Regions from separate parts of the Streptomyces sp. NPDC101219 genome, predicted to be linked through region 1. Evidence: riboswitches for the same ligand, from Rfam matches in the RefSeq annotation. Region 1 holds a riboswitch; each other region holds the start of a gene.
What was found. A riboswitch is a leader RNA that binds a small molecule or an ion and turns the genes downstream of it on or off. The one in region 1 is predicted to bind cyclic di-AMP.
Positions count from the first base shown of each region.

Region 1 (7,074 bases):
CGCCGGTGCCTGCGCCACCCCACGCCACCACGGCTGCGAGGGCACCGTGCCGGAGGTGGGTTCGAAGGGCTCCCCGGGCCGGGGCAGGGCGACGCGGGCCCCGGCCGCGCGGGCCGCCGCCACCGTCCCCTCACCCGGGTCGGCCCAGGGGTGGGGCGCCAGGTTGAAGGTGGCCCAGTGGATGGGCAGCATCAGGCCGTGGCCCGCCCGGCCGCCTTGAAGGTCGACGTGGGCCCGCATGCCCTCCTCTGGCGTCATGTGGATGTCCGGCCAGAAGTCCGAGTAGGCCCCGATCTGGATCATCGTCACGTCGAAGGGCCCGTGATCGGCGCCGATGTCCTTGAAGCCGTCGAAGTAACCGGTGTCGCCGCTGTGGTGGACGCGGTGCCGCTCCCCGGCGACGACCCAGGACGCCCAGAGGGTGTGCTGAGTGTTGCGCAGGCCCCGGCCGCAGAAGTGCCGGGCGGGCGTGGCGGTGAGGGTGAGGCCGCCGACCTCGGTCGACTCGTGCCAGTCCAGCTCGCGCAGCCGGGACGGGGCGACCCCCCAGTGCTCCAGGTGGCCTCCGACGCCGAGCGGCACGGCGAACAGGGTGTCCGTGTCCGCCAGCGCCTTGATGGTGGGCATGTCCAGGTGGTCGTAGTGGTCGTGGGAGATCACCACGACGTCGACCGGGCCGAGCGCGGCCAGCGGCAGCGGTGCCGGGTGCAGCCGCTTCGGTCCGACGAAGGGGAACGGGGAGCAGCGCTCGCCCCACACCGGGTCGAAGAGGACCCGGTGCCCGTCGATCTCGGCCAGCACGGCGGAATGGCCCATCCAGGTCAGACGCAGCCCGTCGGCCGGCGGACGGGCGAGGTCGGCGAGCGTGGTGGCGTGCACCGGCACGGTCCCGAGGGGGGCCCGGCGGGCGCGGCGGTCCTTGTCGAAGTAGACCTTCGCCAGGTCCCGCGCCGAAGCGGAGGGCCGGGTCCGCGAGGGGCCGCCGGGATTCTGGAACACCCCGTCCTGGAAGTGCGGTGATCTGCGGATGCGCGCCATGCGCTCACCGCTGGGGTCCACACCGAAGGCCGCGGGGCGCAGCGCGCGGAGCGCGGAGCTTCGGGAAGGGGAACCGGCCACGGCACCTCCAGGAAAGTCGGTCGGACTTTCCATTATGTGGGGCCGGTGCGACAGCGCTTCCGTGCGGACGTCGACAGCGCTTCCGTGCGGACCGGGTCCGCCGCGGCGGCACCGGCCGTCTCTCGGCCCGCCGGGTCACCGCAGCGGGTGAAGCCGCCGCCGTCGAGGGCCTCTTGGGCGGTGCCGGGCGGTCGGATTAGGGTGACGGGCGTGACGAGGGTGCGGTTGAGCGTGGCGGAGCGGCGCGGGGAGCTGCTGCGGGCGGCCATCGAGCAGATCGAGGCACGGGGGGCGGCGGCGGTCCGGATCTCCGACGTGGCCTCGGCGCTCGGGGTGAGCAATGCGCTGGTCCTCTACCACTTCTCCACGAAGGAACGGCTCGTCGCCGCCGCCTTCGCACACGCGGCCGAGGCCGACCTGGCCCATCTGCGCAAGCTGCTGGGCCGGCGCACGACGGCCCTGCGCCGGCTGCGTTCCGCGGTGCGGTGGTACGCGCCCACCGGTCCGGCCAAGGGCTGGCGGCTGTGGATCGAGAGCTGGTCGATGGCGTTGCGCGAGCCGGTGCTGCGGGAGGTCGCCGGGGACCTCGACCGGCAGTGGAAGGCCGCGCTGACCGAGGTCATCGGCGAGGGCGTGGACGCGGGCGAGTTCCGCTGCCCGGACCCGGCCGGTGCGGCGCTGCGGCTGACCGCACTGCTCGACGGGCTCGCGGTCCAGATGACGTCGTACGGCGCGGCGGTGCCGCGGAGCCGGGCGCTCGTGTGGGTGGACGAGGCCCTGGCCCGCGAACTGGGTCTGGAGCGGGAGGCGCTGACGGCTTCGGCACGCTGACCGTCGAGGCCGCACCAGTTGCCCTGTTCGCGTGACCCTTCGTTCCGTTGGAGCCCGCCTCGGACGGCCCCCTGATCCCTCGCGCTGACCGGTGCCGGCCCGCCGGACGCAGCGAGCCCGGCGGGCCGTACCCCCTTGTCCGGGACGGCCCGCCGGGCTCGTGCGACGCGTCACGCCACCGAGGCGATCCGCTCCTTGATGGCGTGCGGGGACAGCGCCCCCTTCGCCGTGACGTGGTCGCCGGAGGACTCCCCGCGCAGGCGTCGGCCGATCCACGGCACGAGGTACTCGCGGGCCCACTGGACGTCGTCCCGCCGGACGTCGAACGTGCCCCGGGCCGGGAGCGGGGGCCAGGGCTGCTCGGGGTCGGCCGGGACCTCCAGGCCGAGGGCCTGGCCCGCCCGGAGCGCCACGCGGGTGTGGCCCTCGGGCGAGAGGTGCAGCCGGTCGGCGTCCCACGCCCTGCGATCCTGGACGCTGCGCAGCGACCACAGGTCGAGCACCGGGCAGCCGTACCGGTCGGCGATGGCCCGCACATGTCCGTTGTACGTGGCGACCTTGCCGCGCAGCCGGCGGAGCACGGGCACGCCCCGGGTGTCGAAGCCGGTGGCGATCAGCACGGTGCCGGACGCGGCGGCGAGTGCCGCGACGGCCCGCTCGAACCGGTCGGCCACCTCGTCCGGGTCGGTGCCCGGCCGGATGATGTCGTTGCCGCCCGCGCAGATGGACACCAGGTCCGGGGCGAGCTCCACCGCCCGCGGGATCTGGTCCGCCACGATCTGGTCGAGCAGCTTTCCGCGCACCGCGAGGTTGGTGTACTGGAAGGCGCCTTCGGGCCGGCGGTCGGCGAGGAGCACGGCGAACCGGTCGGCCCAGCCGACGAACGCGCCGTCGGGGCCGGGATCGCCGACTCCCTCGGTGAAGCTGTCCCCCACCGCCACGTACGACCCGAATTCCACTCTGCTGTCTTTCCTCGAATCGTCTGCCACGGTCACCCATGATGGCGTTTCGGATGTGACCTACGCGACCGTAGGAAAGGGTTGACGGGCGGTGAGATAAACCACTCCGCCTGTCGATTCCCGTTGCGGCGCATCACCGAAGGCCGGACCCGGGATCGGGGTCCGGCCTTCGGCGGCGTGTCAGGCAGGTCGGCGCGGGGGTCAGCCGATGGAGACGCCCTTCGAGCGGAGGTAGGAGACGGGGTCCACGTCCGCGCCGTAGTTCGGCGAGGTGCGGATCTCGAAGTGCAGGTGCGGACCGGTCGAGTTGCCGGTCGAACCGGACAGGCCGACCTGCTGGCCGGCGCTCACGGCCTGGCCGGCCGAGACGGACAGCGAGGACAGGTGGGCGTACTGGGCGTAGTGGCCGTCGTTGAGCTTGATGACGACCTCGTTGCCGTACGCGCCCGCCCAGCCGGCGGAGACCACGGTGCCGGAGCCGACGGCCTTCAGCGAGGTCCCGGTCGGGACACTGAAGTCGACACCGGTGTGGTAGCCGCTGGACCACATGCCGCCGGCCACCTTGTAGCCGGTGCCGACGCCGCCGCCGGGCACCGGGGAGGTGTAACCGGAGGCACTGGCGGCCTGATTGGCGCCCGTGGACTGCGGGGCGGTCTTCTTGACCGGGGCCTCGCTCTTGCCTGCGGAGGGCTTGGCGGGCGCGGTCTTCTTCTTCGGCGCGTCCTGGGCGGACGGGGCCGAGGAGGACTTCTTCGGGGCGCTCGGCGCGGCCTTGCCGTCGATGGACAGCTTCAGGCCGGGGTGGATGAGCGACGGGTCGTCACCGACGGCCTCGCGGTTGTCGGCGTAGAGCTGCTTCCAGCCGCCGTCGACGTTCTCGGTGTCGGCGATCTTGGCCAGGTAGTCCCCGGACTTCACGACGTAGGTGCGGGACTCGCCGTTCTTCGCGGTGTCCTTGCCGTCGGCCTTGGCGCCGGCGGACACGCTCTGGACGGCCTTCTCCGGAGCCGCCTGGGGGGTGGCGGCGTGGGCGCCGGTGGCGCCGAGGAGCGGCAGGGCGAGAGCGGCGCCACCGGTACCGGCGACGGCGATGGAACGGGCGAGACGCAGGGTCCTGGGACGGCGGTGCTTACCCTTGGCGGGCATGACGAATTCCTCTCCGGCGCCTGCGAGGTGAGCTGTCGGGTTCGGGCTGGAGATGCCCGGCCGCGCAGGACGCGGCTTAACCCCGAGCCTGTTTCTCCGGAAGACCGGTAACAGGCAGTCGTACCTGTGGGTCCCCCGCTCCTGCCGTTCACGGGTCAGTGAGTGTGCGGGCTCCGGGCGGCGGCAGGATTAGGCGTCCGTCCGGATCGGTGGCGAACGTAAGCGACCAAGACGCAAAGGGACAAGCGAGGGGTTCCCCCTGAACGCCCTTTTCCGTGATCCACTCGGACAATTGCTGTCACCGTGCGTGGATTCCGTGTCCCGTGAAATGCCGAAAAGGCTTGCGGGACAGGGGAATTACGTGAACATGGCGACAACCCGTTGTCACCACTATGACGATGCTCACGCACCCCATTCCCATCTCCCTTTCTATCGGGGCACGTTATGGCGAATTCCCCGAAACGGACAGAACGCCTTAAACGCTGAATCGGGACTTCTTCCCGGCTCGCGATGTCGTATCGTCGGGGTGCCGTCGACGAGCCGCGTCGACGACGCCGAGTGGGAGGAGCCCCCGTGACGCAGCACATCCCGTCGACCGAACCCGAGCTGGCCGGGGTGCGCAATTTCCGTGACGTGGGCGGGCTGCCGACCCGGGACGGCCGGCGCGTGCGGCACGGCGTGCTGTTCCGCAGCGGCCACCTCGCCCACGCGACCGCCGAGGACGCCGCCTTCCTGTCGTCCCTGGGACTGCACACCGTCTTCGACTTCCGCAACGCGGCCGACCAGAAGCTGGAGGGCCCGGACGTCGCCCTGCCCGGCGTGCGCAACGTGAACCTGCCGCTGAGCGACCCGGCCGACGGGGCGGAGTTCTGGCGGATGGTCCGCGACGGCGACCTGGAGCAGCTGCGCACGATCCTCGCCGACGGCAAGGCCGCGGACCGGATGATCGCCTCCTACCGGGCGACCATCCGGGGCCGCACCGCCGAGCACTCCCGGGTGCTGCACGCGCTCGCCGAGGAGAGCGTGCCCGCGCTGATGCACTGCGCGGCCGGCAAGGACCGCGCGGGCCTGTCGGTGGCGGTGACGCTGCTGGCGGTGGGCGTGGAGCGCGACGCGATCTTCGAGGACTACCTGAAGTCCAACGAGCGGCACCGCCGCTACAAGGTGCACCGCAACGGAAGCTCCGACTCGGCCTACTCCCCCGAGGTCATGGAGCTGCTGAACCCGCTGTTCGACGCCCGCGCCGAGTACCTTCAGGCAGCGCTGGAGACCATCGAGGAGACGTGGGGCGGCGTCGACGCCTACCTGGAGCAGGGCCTCACCCTCGCACCCGGGACCCGGGAACGGCTGCGCACGCGCCTGCTGGACTGACCCCCGGCCGAGCGGGCCGGGGGCACGGCCGCACCCGGCCCGCTACTGCTTCGCGCCGACCGTGAACAGCAGATAGATGAAGCCCGCCACGACGTGACCCGCCACGACGTAGACGAACAGGCGCACCCACAGGGCGCGCGGGAACTTCTCTTCCATGTTTCTCACGAGGCATCTCCGTGGGCGGGGCCGAGGCAGAGCGCGGCCGAGGGGCTCTGCAGCAGGGTATGCACGAACAGGAGCTCGACTCCGTCGGGGTCCTGCGCGGCGATCCGGTGCGGGGTGAGCGAGTCGAAGTGGGCGCTGTCGCCCGGGCCGAGCCGGTGCAGCGTCTCGCCGAGCCGGAGCAGCAGCCGGCCCCGCAGGACGTACAGCCACTCCTCGCCGGGGTGGACGCGCACGATGTCGCCCTGCGAACCGTGCGGGACGTGGACCCGCAGGGCCTGCATGCCGCGCCCGGGCGCGCCCGCCTGCCAGTAGGTCCAGCCGCCGGCCGTCGTGGGTTCCATCCCGGCGGCGCGCACCACCGCATCCCGCTCGGGGGCCGCCTCGCCGAGGAGTTCGGCGACCGTCGTACCGTAGACGCGGGCGAGGGACAGCAGCATGGGCAGCGAGGGCTGCCGCTGCCCGGTCTCCAGACGCGAGAGGTGGGCGGGCGACAGGCCCGCGTCGCGGGCCGCGGCCTCCAGGGTGAGGGAGGCCCTGCGCCGCAGTGCCCGCAGCTGCGGCGCGACCAGACCCAGTGCGTCGGGCCGGGCGCCCGACGGCTCTGTCTCGGGGGAGCTCATGCCCCTATCTAGCCCCCTGATTTGTCCGGCGGGCAAATTTTTTGCCTCACAGGCAAAAGGAGGCGTCCTGCTGCCGGCGGCAGGACACGGGCCGGCCGGTCAGCGGTTGGCGATCGCCTGCTTCACCAGCGTCCTGCCGAAGTCCCACACCAGGCCGCCGCCCTGGTGGGCGTCGTCCATCACCGCGGTGAAGGCGTCCACGAAACGGTCCACCTCCGGCTCGCCGATGATCAGCGGCGGGATCAATTTGATCACCTCCATGTGATCACCGGACACCTGGGTGAGGATCCGGTGCCGCTGGAGCAGCGGCACGACCACCATCTGCGCGAACAGACCCTTGCGGGCGGCCTGCAGCATGGCCCAGTGGCCGCGCAGCTTCAGCGAACGGGGCCGGCCGAACTCGATGCCGATCATCAGCCCCCGGCCGCGGACCTCGGCGAGCATCTCGTACTTCTCGGTCAGGGCCGCCAGCCGCGACCGCAGCAGCTCGCCCGTCCTGCGCACGTTGGCGACGATCTGCTCGTTCTCCATGACCGACAGCACCGCCAGGCCGGCCGCCATGGCCTGGGCGTTGGAGCCGAAACTGGCCGAGTGGACCAGCACCCGGTCCATGGACGAGTAGACCTTCTTGAAGATCCAGTCCTTGCCGAGGGTGGCGCCCACCGGTACGTAGCCGCCGGAGAGCGCCTTGGCCACGCACACCAGGTCCGGCTCCACGCCCTCCTCGTGCTGGTAGGCGTAGAAGTCCCCGGTGCGGCCGAGCCCGGTCTGCACCTCGTCGGCGATCAGCAGCGCCTTGTGCCGGTGCAGCAGCTCCTGCGCGGCCCGCAGGTAGCCGGAGGGCGCCTCGTGGACGCCCTTGC
Region 1 is NZ_JBIWOK010000004.1:507,541-514,614, forward strand. It holds gene ACIRPP_RS10945 (MBL fold metallo-hydrolase) at 1-1,119, opposite strand, end outside; gene ACIRPP_RS10950 (TetR family transcriptional regulator C-terminal domain-containing protein) at 1,330-1,950, shown strand; gene ACIRPP_RS10955 (SGNH/GDSL hydrolase family protein) at 2,121-2,909, opposite strand; gene ACIRPP_RS10960 (peptidoglycan DD-metalloendopeptidase family protein) at 3,111-4,055, opposite strand; cyclic di-AMP (ydaO/yuaA leader) riboswitch at 4,060-4,226, opposite strand; gene ACIRPP_RS10965 (tyrosine-protein phosphatase) at 4,629-5,426, shown strand; gene ACIRPP_RS10970 (DUF6126 family protein) at 5,469-5,591, opposite strand; gene ACIRPP_RS10975 (helix-turn-helix domain-containing protein) at 5,588-6,211, opposite strand; gene ACIRPP_RS10980 (aspartate aminotransferase family protein) at 6,311-7,074, opposite strand, start outside.

Region 2 (7,074 bases), on a different contig from region 1:
CGACCCCGGCACCAACATCCTCGCCGTGGACGTGCACACCCCCGGCCAGGGCCATCTGCTGGGCCTCGCCGAGCAGCTGGGCCTGGACAACGTGCGGGTCGGCAACGGGGACGCGATCATCCTGCTGCGCGAGATGCTCACCGTCGACTCGCTGGACGGGCTGCGCGTCTACTTCCCCGACCCCTGGCCGAAGAAGCGGCACCACAAGCGGCGCCTGATCCAGCCGGAGTTCCTCTCGCTGGCCGCGACCCGCCTCAAGCCTGCCGCGGTGGTGCACTGCGCCACCGACTGGGTGCCGTACGCCGAGCACATGCTGGAGGTGCTGACCGCGCACCCCGACTTCGAGAACACCCGGGAGGACGGCGGTTTCGCGCCGCGGCCGGCGTTCCGCCCGCTGACCCGTTTCGAGAGCCAGGGACTGGACAAGGGTCATGTCGTGAACGACCTGCTCTTCCGCCGCGTACCGCACGACGACCGGCGTCCCACCGGCGCCTGAGCCGCCCCGCGCACCTGCGGGCGGCACCCCCGTCTCGTTAGGGTCGATGTCGTGGCCACCAGTCCCCCGCCGCCTCCCCACCCGGCCCCCGCCGGCACGGCGCTCCCGCCCGGTGGACCGGCGGGAGGCACCCGGCGGCACGCGCACTGGTGGCAGCGGCCCTGGATGCGGTACGGCGGGCCGGCCGCGCTGCTCGCCCTGTCGGGCCTGGTCATCCTGGCCCTGGTCCGCGAGCAGACCGGCACGGAGGGCTTCCTCGTCGGGCTGGGCCTCGCCGTCCTGCCGGTGCCGCTGCTGCTGGCCGCGTTCCGCTGGCTGGACCGGGTGGCGCCCGGCCCCTGGACCAACCTCGTCTTCGCGTTCGCCTGGGGTGCCTGCGCCGCCGCCCTGATGTCGATCGTCGCGAACAGCTTCGCCACCCGCTGGATCGCCACCGCCACCGCCGACCCGGCCCGGGCGGACACCCTCGGTGCGACCGTCATAGCCCCGGTGGTGGAGGAGAGCGCGAAGGCGGCCGCCGTCCTCCTCGTCTTCCTCTTCCGCAGACGTGACGTCGGCGGCATCCTCGACGGCGTGGTGATCGCCGGGGTCTCCGCCACCGGGTTCGCGTTCACCGAGAACATCCTCTACCTCGGCAACGCCTTCGGCACCGACCAGTTGACCGGGGACAGCGGCCTGGCGTCCCTCACCGCGGCCACCTTCTTCGTCCGCGCCGTGATGTCGCCGTTCGCGCACCCCCTGTTCACCGTGCTCACCGGCATCGGCTTCGGCCTCGCCGCCCTGTCCGGCGAGGGCCGCCGGGTGCGGCGCGTGCTGCTCCCGCTGACCGGGCTGGCGCTGGCGATGGGCCTGCACGCGCTGTGGAACGGCTCCTCGAACCTCGGCGAGTACGGCTTCTTCGCGGTCTACGCGGTGTTCATGGTGCCGCTGTTCGGGGTGCTGACGTGGCTGGTGGTGTGGACCCGGCAGCGGGAACTGCGCACCGTGCGCACGGAGCTGCCGGCCTATGTGGCCGCCGGGTGGCTGACCCCGGTGGAGCCGTTCGTGCTCGGCTCGATGCGGGCCCGGCGCCTCGCCCGGCAGTACGCCCGGCGGCACGGCGGCCGGGCCGCGGCCCGGGAGGTGGCGCGGTACGAGGCGTTCGCGACGTCCCTGGCCTTCCTGCGGCACCGGGGCGGCGCGGGGCGCGCACCGGCGGACTTCGTCGCCCGTGAGGGCGCCCTGCTCGGGGAGCTGTGGCGACGGCGGGGCAGGGCCCGCCCGGCACTGGAGCACGCGGCCCGGATCACCGCGCCGGTCTTCCGCGTGACAGGCCCGCCGCCCGGCCCCCACGGCCACGCTCCGGCCCACGGCTATGGCTATGGCTATGGCTACGGCTACGGCTACGGAGGGGGCTACGGCTACGGAGGCGGGTACGGCTACGGAGGCGGCTACGGCTACGGCCACCCCTACGTACTGCCGACGCACCCCGCCGGGCCGCATCCCGCGTCCGCGCCCGGGTGGCCCGGCTCGAACGGCCCCGGAAACACCTGACCGGCAGCCCGGACGCCCTGGGGGCGCCGTCGGGACTGCCGGTGGAGGGTCCGGAACGGGGTCCGTTACGGGTTGAGGCCCTTGCTGCGCAGCCAGGTCAGGGGGTCGATGCCGGAGGCGGAGCCCGAGGTGTGGACCTCCAGGTGCAGGTGGGCGCCGGTGGAGTTGCCGGTGGAGCCCACCCGGCCGATGACCTCGCCGGTGGTGACCTTCTGGCCGACGCTGACGCTGATCGAGGACTGGTGGGCGTACCAGATCTCGGTGCCGTCGTCGAGGGTCAGCACCGTCTTGTAGCCGTAGGAGCCGTCCCAGCCGGCGGAGGTGATGGTGCCGGTGTGGACGGCCTTGATCAGCGTGCCGCTGGGGGCGGCGAAGTCGAGGCCGGTGTGCTGGCCGGAGGACCAGTAGGCGCCGGCCTGACCGAAGGTCGAGGTGAGCGTGTAGGAGGAGGTCGGCAGCGCGTACTGGGTGGCCAGCTTGGCGAGGCGCTCGGCCTCGGCCTTCTTCTTCGCCTCCTCCTCGGCCTTTCGCTTCGCTTCCGCGGCCTTGGCCTTGGCCTCCTTCTCGGCCTTGGCGGCGGCCTGAGCGGCCTCCTTCTCGGCGGCGGCGACGGCAGCGGCGGCGGCCTTGCTCTCGGCCTGGTCCTGCTGCTGCTCGACCTGCGCCATGATCCGGCTGCGCAGTGCCTCGCCGGCGTTGCCCTGCTCGGCTTCGGCGCCGGCGGTGCCGATGCTGCTGAGCGGGGTGGCGGAGCCCTCGGGCGTTTCCTCGTCGGAGATGAGGGAACCCACGTTGGGGAGGTCGGGCATGGAGATGGAGACCGGCGGCTTGCCGGTCTGGGCGCTGGCCATGCCGCCGGCGCCGACGGCGGCTATGACGCCGACACCCAGGACGGTGGAGCTGCGGGCGAGTCCTCCGCCGCGCTGCTTGCTGACGCGATGCCGGCCGCGCACCGGGCGGACGGACTCCGCGGTGGGGTTCCACTCCTCGAAGGGGCCCTCGTCGGCGCGGACGCCGCCGTAGACGAAGGTGTCGCCGTCGCGCTGGCTCGGCATGAGAGGGGCCTCGGGGGCAGGCCGGTTCGACGCCACGTGGGCGTACTCCTTTCCTTCCTTCTCCGCCTACCGGGTTAGCTGACGGGTTCGGAGCAGGAAGGTCTCCTACGCGCGTATACCGCCCGTGTCTCCACGGGGGCATCCACGCGATTCACCCCAAGTTGGTGGTTCCCCGGTTCCCTTGCGGGATTCGGCGCGTGCGCACGGAGCCGACTCGTGTGACGGCTGGGACGACCGCGCTGCGTTATCGAACGTTAATAGACGTGGGGGCCTGATTCCAAGCGGTTCCTCTTGATCGTTAACGAATCCCGTACGGACTTACCCGCCACGAGCAGGCGAAAACGGGCGAGTTGACTCCACCTCGAATGAGGCCCGTTTTCTGACGGAGCGTCAATTGTTATCCCTGCGGGACGGCGCGGACACGGTGGGTGACCACGGAGGGTGAGCGAAGGAAGGGGCGCGCGCCGGCGTGAGGCGGGGAGGAAGGGGGGAAGCCTGGGAGGAACTCTCCGGCACTCCGGCGCGCCGGACGGGACGGACGGGACGGACGGGACGGAACGCACCGAGGGCCGGAATCCTGTTTCGGATTCCGGCCCTCGGCCTTCAGTAGCGGGGACAGGATTTGAACCTGCGACCTCTGGGTTATGAGCCCAGCGAGCTACCGAGCTGCTCCACCCCGCGTCGTTGTGATTCCAGTGTACGGCATCCGGGGAGCGCTTCGCGCACGCTTTTCCCCGGGCCCCTTTTCAACGGTGCTGCTCGCGCGGCCGACGGGCGGAGTGGAGGCCGTGCTCACCCTCCCGTCAGATGGGCGTTCGGCGCCTTGGCGCGGTCCTCCAGCTCCGGCACGACGACCACGGTGGCGCCCGCGGCCGTCAGCAGCCCGCTGCCGTCGGCGTCCGTGACGAAGGTGTCGGGCTCCCGCCACGCCGTGACCACTCGCCGCACCCCCGCGTCCAGCAGGAGCCGGGAGCAGGAGGCGGGCCGGGACGCGCGGCGGGCGCAGGGCTCCAGGCTGGAGTACACCGTGGCGGTGGCGAGCCGGGGGTCCGTGGGGTCGGTCCCGGCGAGCGCGACCTCCTCCGCGTGCGCCACCGGGTCGCCGCCCTCCCGGGAGTGACCGCGCGCCAGTTCCGTGCCGTCGGCCGCGACCACCACCGCGCCCACGCTGAACGCCGTCCGCGAGGGCGTGCACCGGGACGCCAGGTCGCAGGCGAGGGCGAGCCAGTGGCGGTCGGCGGCGGTGACCGTCGCGCCGGTCCCGGGCGCGGTGGGCTCGTAGCGCATCAGGACGACGTCGCCGATCTGCCGGGTCTCCAGCAGCCGCAGCCGGCCGGCCTGGTAGGAACCGGGGCCGAACAGGCGGGGCGCGTCGGGGTCGCCCACGAACAACGGCGCCACGACCAGCTGGAGTTCGTCGGCGAGGCCCTGGGTGACGAGCTGGGTGTGGATCAGGCCGCCGCCCTCCACCATGAGCCGGCGCACCCCGCGGACGTCGTGCAGGTGCTCCAGCAGGCGCCGCCAGTCCAGCTCCGCGCCGAGCGGGACGATGTCGGTGGCCGGTCCGAGGGCGCGGGCGCGCTCGGCGCCCCGGTCCGTCGTGTACAGGAGCTTGTCGCCGCCCGTGTGCCAGAAGCGGGCGGCCGGGTCCAGGTCGCCGGAGCCACTGACGGTGACCTTCAGCGGGTACTCCGGCCTGCCCTCGGCGACCCGGGCGGCGCGCCGCTCGGGCGAGTTGACCAGCAGCCGTGGGTTGTCGGCGCGCAGGGTGCCGGCTCCGACGAGCACCGCGTCCACCGAGGCCCGTACCTCGTCGACCCGGTCGAAGTCGGCCGGGCTGGACAGCAGCAGCCGTTCGGGGCCGGTGTCGTCCAGGTAGCCGTCGAGGGAGACGGCGGCGGACAGCAGGACGTACGGGTGGGGCATCGGCGTACTCCAGGACGGGGGCGGGTCGGCCGGGGCCGGGACGGTGCGGCTCGGGGCCAGTCTGGCAACCGCGCGGACGGCACCGGCCACCGGTCACCGTCCGCCCGACGGCGTCCCGGGCCGGCGTCAGGGCTCGATCAGTCCGACCCGGATCGCGTACCGGGTGAGTTCCAGGCGGTCTTTGAGGCCCAGTTTGGACAGCAGGTTCGCCCGGTGCCGCTCCACGGTCTTGGGGCTGATCGTGAGCAGGTCGGCGATCTGCTGGGAGGTGTGTCCCTCGGCGACCAGCTTCAGGATCTCCTCCTCCCGGTCCGTGATCGCTTTGGCCGGCACGTGCCCGCTGTCCCGGGTGAGGTCCAGGTAGTTGCGGATGAGGGCGTTGACCGCGCCCGGGTAGAGGAACGGCTCGCCCCGCATGGTGGCCCGGCACGCCTCGACGAGGTCGCGGTCGGCCACGGACTTGAGTACGTATCCGGACGCGCCGGCCCCGAGTGCCTCGAAGAAGAACTGCTCGTTGTCGTACATGGTCAGGATGAGTATCCGCGTCTCCGGCACCACGCGGGCGAGCTCGCGGGCCGCCTGGAGGCCGGTCAGCCGGGGCATGGCGATGTCGAGGATGGCCAGGTCGGGCCGGTGGGCGCGGGCCTGCTCGACGGCTTCGGCGCCGTCGTCGGCCTCGGCGACGACGGTCAGGTCGGGTTCGCCGTCGAGAATGAGACGTACCCCTCGGCGGACCAGCGCGTGGTCGTCGGCGAGGAGAATGCGGGTGGGGGCGGGGGCCTCGTCGGTCATGGGTTCAGTGTTTCCGGTCGGGGGCGTCGATCACGGGGGTCCACGTCGGTGCGGGTCCCCGTACGGGGACGGGGACGGTCAGGCGTACTTCGGTGCCGCCGCCGGATGCCGGGCCCACGTCGAGGTCGGCGCCGATCAGCAGGGCGCGTTCGCGCATCCCGCGGATGCCCGCTCCCTCGGCCGCGTCGACGATGCCGCGGCCGTCGTCGCGGACCCACAGCTCGACGCCTCCGGGGATGCGCCGCAGGGCGATCCCGGCGCGCCGGGCGCGCGCGTGGCGGACCACGTTGGTCAGTCCTTCCTGGGCGACCCGGTACAGGACCAGTTCAGCCTCCGGGCCCAGCTCGGGCAGGTCCGGGTCGAGCCAGTGCTGCACGCTCAGGCCCTCCCCGCCGAACTCGGTGGCGAGCGACTTCAGGGCGCTGACCAGGCCCAGCTCGTCCAGCACCCCGGGGCGCAGGCGGCGGGCGATGCGCCGGATCTCGTCCAGGCTGCTGCGCGTGGTCTCCTGCACCAGGCGCAGTTCCTCCTGCAGATCCTCGGGGGCGTGGTCGGTGACCCGCTTCAGCTGCAGCAGCACGGCGGTGAGGCTCTGCCCGACCTCGTCGTGCAGCTCCTGGGCGATGCGGCGGCGTTCGCCCTCCTGCGCGGACAGGGCGCGGGCGCTGCTCGTGGCGCGCTCGTCCTCCAGCCGGTCCAGCATCGTGTTGTACGTGCTGATCAGTTCGGCGATCTCCCCGCCCCCGGAGACCTCGGGGCGGCGCCCGGGGCGGAGCAGGTCGGTGGTGGTCATGGCACGGGTGAGGCGGTCCAGCGGGGCGAGGCCGACCCGCAGCAGCAGGGCGTTGGCACCGAGCATGGCGGCCAGTCCGACCGTGAGCACCGCGGCCTCGGTCAGCAGCACCGGGGTGGAGACGGTGACCGGACCGAGCAGCAGGGCGGTGGCGGTGATCAGCACGATCGCGTTCAGCAGGAAGATCCGCCAGAACAGTGGCACCCGTTACCGCCTCCTCGCCCTGCCCACCGCGGGCCTGTTGTCGTAGGCTCCCGGTGTCTCCCCGGCCGGCCGGAGCCGGACAGCGCGTCGGACGTCCGACGGAAGCCGTCGCGGACCGCGGACCGGCGGGACACGGCCGCGGGCCGACACGTCCCAGCGTGAGCGCTGTTCCACCGGTGCGCCATCCGTCTCAGTCCCCATTTTGCCCCGCCGCGACATGCAGACACCGGGCGATCTGCAGGGTGCACCCCCACGAAGATGAGGGCTGGAGCCAA
Region 2 is NZ_JBIWOK010000008.1:394,410-401,483, reverse strand. It holds gene trmB (tRNA (guanosine(46)-N7)-methyltransferase TrmB) at 1-496, shown strand, start outside; gene ACIRPP_RS19085 (PrsW family intramembrane metalloprotease) at 548-2,029, shown strand; gene ACIRPP_RS19080 (M23 family metallopeptidase) at 2,095-3,120, opposite strand; cyclic di-AMP (ydaO/yuaA leader) riboswitch at 3,133-3,290, opposite strand; tRNA gene ACIRPP_RS19075 (tRNA-Met) at 3,692-3,765, opposite strand; gene ACIRPP_RS19070 (dihydrofolate reductase family protein) at 3,877-5,010, opposite strand; gene ACIRPP_RS19065 (response regulator transcription factor) at 5,137-5,802, opposite strand; gene ACIRPP_RS19060 (HAMP domain-containing sensor histidine kinase) at 5,807-6,799, opposite strand.
Region 2: linked by a shared signal. The riboswitch ahead of ACIRPP_RS19080 (M23 family metallopeptidase) and the one ahead of ACIRPP_RS10960 (peptidoglycan DD-metalloendopeptidase family protein) in region 1 are both predicted to bind cyclic di-AMP.

Region 3 (7,074 bases), on a different contig from region 1:
CAGGTGTCGTCGGCCAGGGCCCCGGCCAGTGCGTCGTGGAAGTCGGCCGCCGAGGCCGCGGTGGTGAGGTCCCGCGGGGGCTGGGGGCGCAGGCCCTCGGCGAGGCAGGCGTCGTAGGTGAGCAGGCCCAGGGACTCGGAGTTGCCGAGGATCGCGACCCGGGGGCCGGCGGGCAGCGGCTGGCGGGCGAGGAGGAGGCCCGCGTCGACGAGTTCCGTGATGGTGTCGACGTGGATCACCCCGGCCTGGCGCAGCAGCGCGGACACCGTGGCGTGCGGCAGGCGGGTGGCGCGGACCGCGTGGCCGCGCGGTCCCGCTCCGTGCCGGGCGCCCTGGACGACGACCAGCGGTTTGGCGGCGGCCGTGCGGCGCGCGAGGCGGGTGAACTTGCGCGGGTTGCCGATGGACTCCAGGTACATGAGGACGACGTCGGTGTCGGGGTCCTCGTACCAGTACTGCAGGAGGTCGTTGCCGGAGACGTCGGCCCGGTTGCCGGAGGAGACGAAGGTCGACACGCCGGTGACCCCGGTGACGCCGCCGCCGCGCCGGTGCAGGCGCGACAGCAGGGCCACGCCGATGGCGCCGGACTGGGCGAACAGGCCGATCCGGCCGGGGCGGGGCGGCTCGGGGGCGAGGGAGGCGTTGAGCCGGACGTCGGGCGCGGTGTTGATGACGCCGAAGGCGTTCGGGCCGATGATCCGCATGCCGTAGGTGCGCGCCTGCCGGACCAGGGCCCGCTGGAGTTCGCGTCCCTCGGGGCCGGACTCGGCGTAGCCCGCGGAGACCACGAGAAGTCCCTGGACGCCGTGTGCGCCGCATTCGGCGACGACCTCGGGCACGCGGTCGGAGGGGACCGCGACGACCGCCAGGTCGACGGGGCCCTCGATGTCCCGCACGGAGCGGAAGGCGGGCACCCCGTCCAGTTCCTCCGTGCCCTCGGGGAGCGCCTTGTTGACGGCGTACAGCCGTCCGGTGAAGCCCGCGTCCCGGATGTTGTCGAGGATGCTGCGGCCGACGCCGCCGGGGGTGCGGCCGGTGCCGATCACGGCGACGGCGCCGGGCGACAGGAGGCGCTGGACGGAGCGCGCCTCGGCCCGCTGCTCGCGCGCCCGCTGCACGGCCATGGAGCGGTCGGTGGGCTCCAGGTCGAACTCCAGGCGGACGACGCCGTCCTCGAAACTGCGCTTCTGGGTGTACCCGGCGTCCGTGAACACCTTGATCATCTTGGTGTTGGCGGGCAGCACCTCGGCGGCGAACCGGCGGATGCCGCGCTCCCGCGCGACCGCACCGATGTGCTCGAGGAGGGCGGAGGCCACGCCACGGCCCTGATGGGCGTCCTGGACGAGGAAGGCGACCTCGGCCTCGTCGGCCGGGGCGGATGCGGGCGTCCCGTCGGCGCCGATCCGGTCGTAGCGTACGGTGGCGATGAACTCGCCGCCGACGGTGGCCGCGAGTCCCACCCGGTCCACGAAGTCGTGGTGCGTGAAGCGGTGGACGTCCTTCGCGGACAGGCGCGGGTAGGGCGCGAAGAAGCGGTAGTACTTCGACTCGTCCGACACCTGCTCGTAGAAGCTGACCAGGCGCTCCGCGTCATCGACGGTGATGGGGCGGACGCGGGCGGTGCCGCCGTCGCGCAGCACCACGTCGGCCTCCCAGTGAGCGGGGTACTCGTGCCGGTCCGAGGAGGTCTGCATGGGCCCCAGCGTACGGCTCGCTTCCGGCGACGGCGCGAGGCAGGCTATGGGTGCGCAGGGCAGGGCCGAGGCCGCGGTCCGGCCCTGTGCCCGGAGCGGGAGCAGGTGCCGCGCCGGCATGCTTCACCATATGGGAAACTGGTCTAGACAACCCTGAGCAGCGAAGGGCAGCATCACATGGCTGAGCGCCGCGTCAACGTCGGCTGGGCCGAGGGTCTCCACGCCCGCCCCGCCTCCATCTTCGTCCGAGCCGCCACGGCCGCAGGCGTCCCGGTGACGATCGCCAAGGCCGGGGGCGACCCCGTCAACGCGGCCTCCATGCTGGCCGTCCTGGGCCTGGGTGCCCAGGGCGGCGAGGAGATCGTGCTCGCGTCCGACGCCGAGGGCGCGGACGCCGCACTGGACCGGCTCGCCAAGCTGGTCGCCGAGGGCCTCGAGGAACTGCCCGAAACGGTCTGACACCCGGACCCGTTTCACGGTGACCGTCACCCGTCCGACGCGCACCGCATCGGCACAAAGGCCCGCCCGGTTCTCCGGGCGGGCCTTTCGCATTCCCTTTTCCGGGCAGGAAAAGGGACCCCCCGAATTACGCGCCTCTTTGTATACCGCGCCCGTATTAATTCCGTACGCCCGGTGTGTTGACGGAATGTTTCGAGGTCCTCACACGCTCCGCGGGTCCGGCGCCGGAGGCGGGACGCAGCCGGTGCGCGGCGTGCGCCCGTTCCAGGTGCTGGGCGGTGGCCGCCCGGGCCCGCTCCCCGTCGCCGCGGGCCACGGCGTCCACGATCAGGCCGTGCTCCGTCCAGGTCGGGGCCGGGTCGGCCGGTTCCGCCACGGCGTACATCCAGGCGATCTTGTGGCGCAGCCCGGTCAGGGTCGAGGCCAGGGCGTGGCTCGCCGCGGCCTGGGCCAGCGTCTCGTGGAACCAGCCGTCGAGGGAGCGCAGGTCGTCGCTGCTCCCCTGGCGGGCCCGCTCCTGGCCCAGGCGGACGAGGCCGCGCAGCACCTTGAGGTGGGCGTCGGTACGGCGCTGGGCCGCGCGGGCGGCACCGAGGGGTTCGAGCAGCAGACGCATCTCCAGCAGGTCCGCGGCCTCCCGCTCGGTGGGCTCGGCGACGCACGCGCCCGCGTGCCGCCGGGTCACCACGAACCCCTCCGCCTCCAGCGTCCGCAGCGCCTCGCGCACCGGGACCCGGGACACGCCGTAGCGGCGCGCCAGGAGTTCCTCGGTGAGCCGGCTTCCGCGCGCGTGGACTCCCGCGACGATGTCGTCCCGGACGGCGGCGCACAGTGAATGTGCGGGAACACGCATGGGCGACCTCCGGCTATTTCCCGTGCAACGCCGTCGTCAGGCGTCCGTTCCGTGACTCTATTGCAATTCACCGGATTGATTGATGCCGAGGGACCATTCATGCCTGTTTTTTGGACAACATTCGGAGGAACGCGAAAGCCCCGGCTCGGGGAGCCGGGGCCGTGCGGTGTTCCGGGTGGGCGCGGGGCCTGCCCGCGCACCCGTCAGAGGGAGACGCCGTGCGCGCGGAGGTAGGCGACCGGGTCGAGGTCCGAGCCGTAGTCGGCGCTCGTGCGGGCCTCGAAGTGCAGGTGCGCGCCGGTGACGTTGCCGGTCGAGCCGGAGAGGCCGATCTGCTGGCCCGGGGCGACCTGCTGGCCGGCCGAGACATTGACGGACGACAGGTGGCCGTACTGGGTGTACGTGCCGTCGTGCATCTTGATGACGACCTGGTTGCCGTAGGCGCCGCCCCAGCCGGCCTCGACGACCGTGCCGGCGCCGACGGACTGGACGGGCGTGCCGTTCGCGGCGTGGAAGTCGACACCGGTGTGGCTGCCGGAGGACCAGACGGCGCCGCCGGTCTTGTAGCCGGTGGACACGTAGGAGCCCGGGATCGGCGAGACGAAGGCGTTGAGCCGCTCCCGCTCGGCCTCGCGGGCGGCGCGCTCCTTCTCGGCGCGGGCCTTCTTGGCCTCCTTGGCGGCCTTCTCGCGCGCGGCCTCCTCGGCCGCCTTGCGGGCCTCGGCCTCGGCGGCCTCACGGGCGGCCTCGTGCTGGGCGGCCGCCTGGGCGTCGATCCGGTCGGCGACGGTGTCGCCGAGGGTGATGACGGGGGTGATACCGGTCTGGGCCGCGGCGGGTTCGGCGGCCAGCGCGGGTGCCGCGAGGGAGCCGACGACGCCGCTGCCGGTCAGGGCCGCGACGCCCGCCGCACGAGCGGTGCCGCGGTGGATGCGGCCGGGGCGGCGGTGCTTGCCGGTGGCGCGGGTGAACGCCATGTACAGGCTGGTCCTTTCCTTCCCTCTCGCCTACCGGGTTAGCTGACGGGTTCGGAGCAGGAAGGTCTCCTACGGACCCCCTCGCGACACGCGCGGGCGCCCGATTCACCCCAGGGACGGTGGGTCCCCGGCTCCCCTGGCTCGCGCCGTACGGGGACTCGGCGATGACTGTCCGGTGCCGCGGACGCGGCGCACTGCCTGACGAACAGCCCGCACGAAGCTATGCGGGAGGCGGGTCAATCCCCAAACGGATCCCGGTTTTTGTAGCGCATGCCACAGGGCAGACAGGCAGCCTCCGCCTCAATTCGGGCATAAGAGGGCCCTGGTGACGTTCTCGTCACCAGGGCCCCCACGCGGGAGTGCCGCCGCGGCGGTCTACTCGGCCGCCACCACGGTCACTTCGCCGATCCCGAGCGCCTCCACGGGCGCCTTGATCTGCGCGGCGTCACCGACCAGGACGGTCACCAGCCGGTCGACCGGGAAGGCGTTCACCACCGCCGCGGTGGCCTCCACGGTGCCGGTCGCGGCCAGCCGGCGGTACAACTCGGCCTGGTAGTCGTCGGGCAGGTGCTGCTCCACCTGGTCGGCGAGGGTGCTCGCGACCGCCGCCGCCGTCTCGTACTTCAGGGGTGCGACGCCCACCAGGTTCTGCACGGCGACGTCCCGCTCGTCGTCGGTCAGCCCGTCGGCGGCGAGGGTGCGCAGCACGTTCCACAGGTCCTGCAGCGCGGGCCCGGTGTTCGGGGTGTCCACGGAGCCGCTGATGGCGAGCATGGCCGCGCCCGTGCCGTCCGGCGCGGACCGGAGGACCTGGCCGAAGGAGCGGACGCCGTAGGTGTAGCCCTTCTCCTCGCGCAGGACGCGGTCCAGGCGGGAGGTGAGGGTGCCGCCGAGGCAGTACGTGCCGAGCACCTGCGCGGGCCACACCCGGTCGTGCCGGTCGGCGCCGACGCGGCCGATGAGCAGCTGCGTCTGGACGGCTCCCGGACGGTCCACGATCACGACCCGGCCGGTGTCGTCGGCGATCACGGGCGGCACCGGCCGGGGCTGTCCCGGCGAGCCGGTCCACGCGCCGAGCGTGTCCCCGAGCAGCGCCGGGAGGTCGACGCCGGTCAGGTCGCCGACGACCACGACGGTGGCCGTGGCGGGACGCACGTGCTTCTCGTAGAAGGCGCGCACGGCCGCCGAGTCGATGCTCGCGACGGTCTCCTCGGTGCCCTGCCGGGGGCGCGACATGCGCGCGTCGGCGGGGAACAGCTCCTTGGATAGCTCCTTGGCCGCCCGGCGGGAGGGGTTGGCCAGCTCGTGCGGGATCTCGTCGAGGCGGTTGCGGACCAGACGCTCGATCTCGCTGTCGGCGAAGGCGGGTGCCCTCAGGGCGTCGGCGAGCAGGCCCAGGCCCTTGGCCAGCCGCGAGGCCGGCACCTCCAGGGTGAGGCGGACGCCGGGGTGGTCGGCGAAGGCGTCCAGGGTGGCGCCGCAGCGCTCGAGTTCGGCGGCGAACTCCTCGGCGGAGTGCTTGTCGGTGCCCTCGGAGAAGGCCCGCGCCATGATCGTGGCGACGCCGTCGAGGCCGGCCGGTTCCGCGTCGAGGGGCGCGTCGAGGACCACCTCGACGGCGACGACCTGCTGGCCGGGGCGGTGGCAGCGCAGGACGGTCAGGCCGTTGTCGAGCGTGCCCCGCTCGGGGGCCGGGAAGGCCCAGGGCTTGGCGTCACCCGCCTGCGGCCGGGGGTGGAAGTCCATCGTGGCGAGCTCGGTCACTTCGCCGCCTCCTCGTTCTCGTCGGTGCCGGCGGCCGCGGCGGCCTGGGCGGGTGCCTCGTCCCCGGCGGCGAGGGGCTCGTAGACGAGCACCGCGCGGTTGTCGGGGCGCAGGCGGGCCTTGGCGACCTCCTGGACCTCCTCGGCCGTCACGTCGAGGACCCGGCTCACCGCGGTCAGGGCGAGCTGCGGGTCGCCGAACAGGACGGCGTACCGGCACAGTTCGTCGGCGCGGCCCGCCACCGTTCCGAGCCGGTCCAGCCACTCGCGCTCCAGCTGGGCCTGGGCGCGTTCCAACTCCTCGGCCGTGGGGCCCTCCTCGGCGAACCGGGCGAGCTCCTCGTCGATGGCGGCCTCGATCACCGGCACCTCGACGTCGCCGGACGCCTTGACGTCCAGCCAGCCCAGGGAGGGCGCCCCGGCGAGCCGCAGCAGACCGAACCCGGCCGCGACGGCGGTGCGGTCCCGCCGCACGAGACGGTTGTAGATCCGCGACGACTCCCCTCCGCCGAGGACGGTGAGCGCCAGGTCCACCGCGTCGCACGCGCGGGTGCCGTCCTCGGGCAGCCGGTAGGCGGCCATCAGCGCCCGCGCGGGCACCTCCTCCACGAGGACCTCGCGCAGCTCCTCGCCGATCACGTCCGGCAGCGAGCCGTCGCGCGGCTCGGGCTTGCCGTCGTGGGACGGGATGGAGCCGAAGTACTTCTCGATCCAGGCGAGCGTCTGCTCGGGGTCGATGTCGCCGACGACGGAGAGCACGGCGTTGTTGGGCGCGTAGTAGGTGCGGAAGAACTGGCGGGCGTCCTCCAGGGTCGCCGCGTCCAGGTCCGCCATCGAGCCGATGGGCGTGTGGTGGTAGGGGTGGCCCTCCGGGTAGGCGAGGGCGGTCAGCTTCTCGAACGCCGTGCCGTAGGGCACGTTGTCGTAGCGCTGGCGGCGCTCGTTCTTGACGACGTCGCGCTGGTTCTCCATGGACTCCTCGTCCAGGGCGGCCAGCAGGGAGCCCATGCGGTCGGCCTCCAGCCAGAGGGCGAGCTCCAGCTGGTGGGCGGGCATGGTCTCGAAGTAGTTGGTGCGCTCGAAGCTGGTGGTGCCGTTGAGCGAGCCACCCGCGCCCTGGACCAGTTCGAAGTGACCGTTGCCCTTGACCTGGGCGGAGCCCTGGAACATCAGGTGCTCGAAGAGGTGAGCCAGGCCGGTGCGCCCCTTGACCTCGTGGCGCGAACCGACGTCGTACCAGAGGCACACCGCGGCGACCGGGGTCAGGTGGTCCTCGGAGAGCACCACGCGCAGGCCGTTGGCCAGGCGGTGCTCGGTCGCTGTCAGGC
Region 3 is NZ_JBIWOK010000024.1:3,434-10,507, reverse strand. It holds gene ACIRPP_RS30700 (GNAT family N-acetyltransferase) at 1-1,694, opposite strand, end outside; gene ACIRPP_RS30695 (HPr family phosphocarrier protein) at 1,872-2,153, shown strand; gene ACIRPP_RS30690 (GntR family transcriptional regulator) at 2,311-3,006, opposite strand; gene ACIRPP_RS30685 (M23 family metallopeptidase) at 3,210-3,983, opposite strand; cyclic di-AMP (ydaO/yuaA leader) riboswitch at 3,996-4,157, opposite strand; gene ACIRPP_RS30680 (M16 family metallopeptidase) at 4,359-5,747, opposite strand; gene ACIRPP_RS30675 (M16 family metallopeptidase) at 5,744-7,074, opposite strand, start outside.
Region 3: linked by a shared signal. The riboswitch ahead of ACIRPP_RS30685 (M23 family metallopeptidase) and the one ahead of ACIRPP_RS10960 (peptidoglycan DD-metalloendopeptidase family protein) in region 1 are both predicted to bind cyclic di-AMP.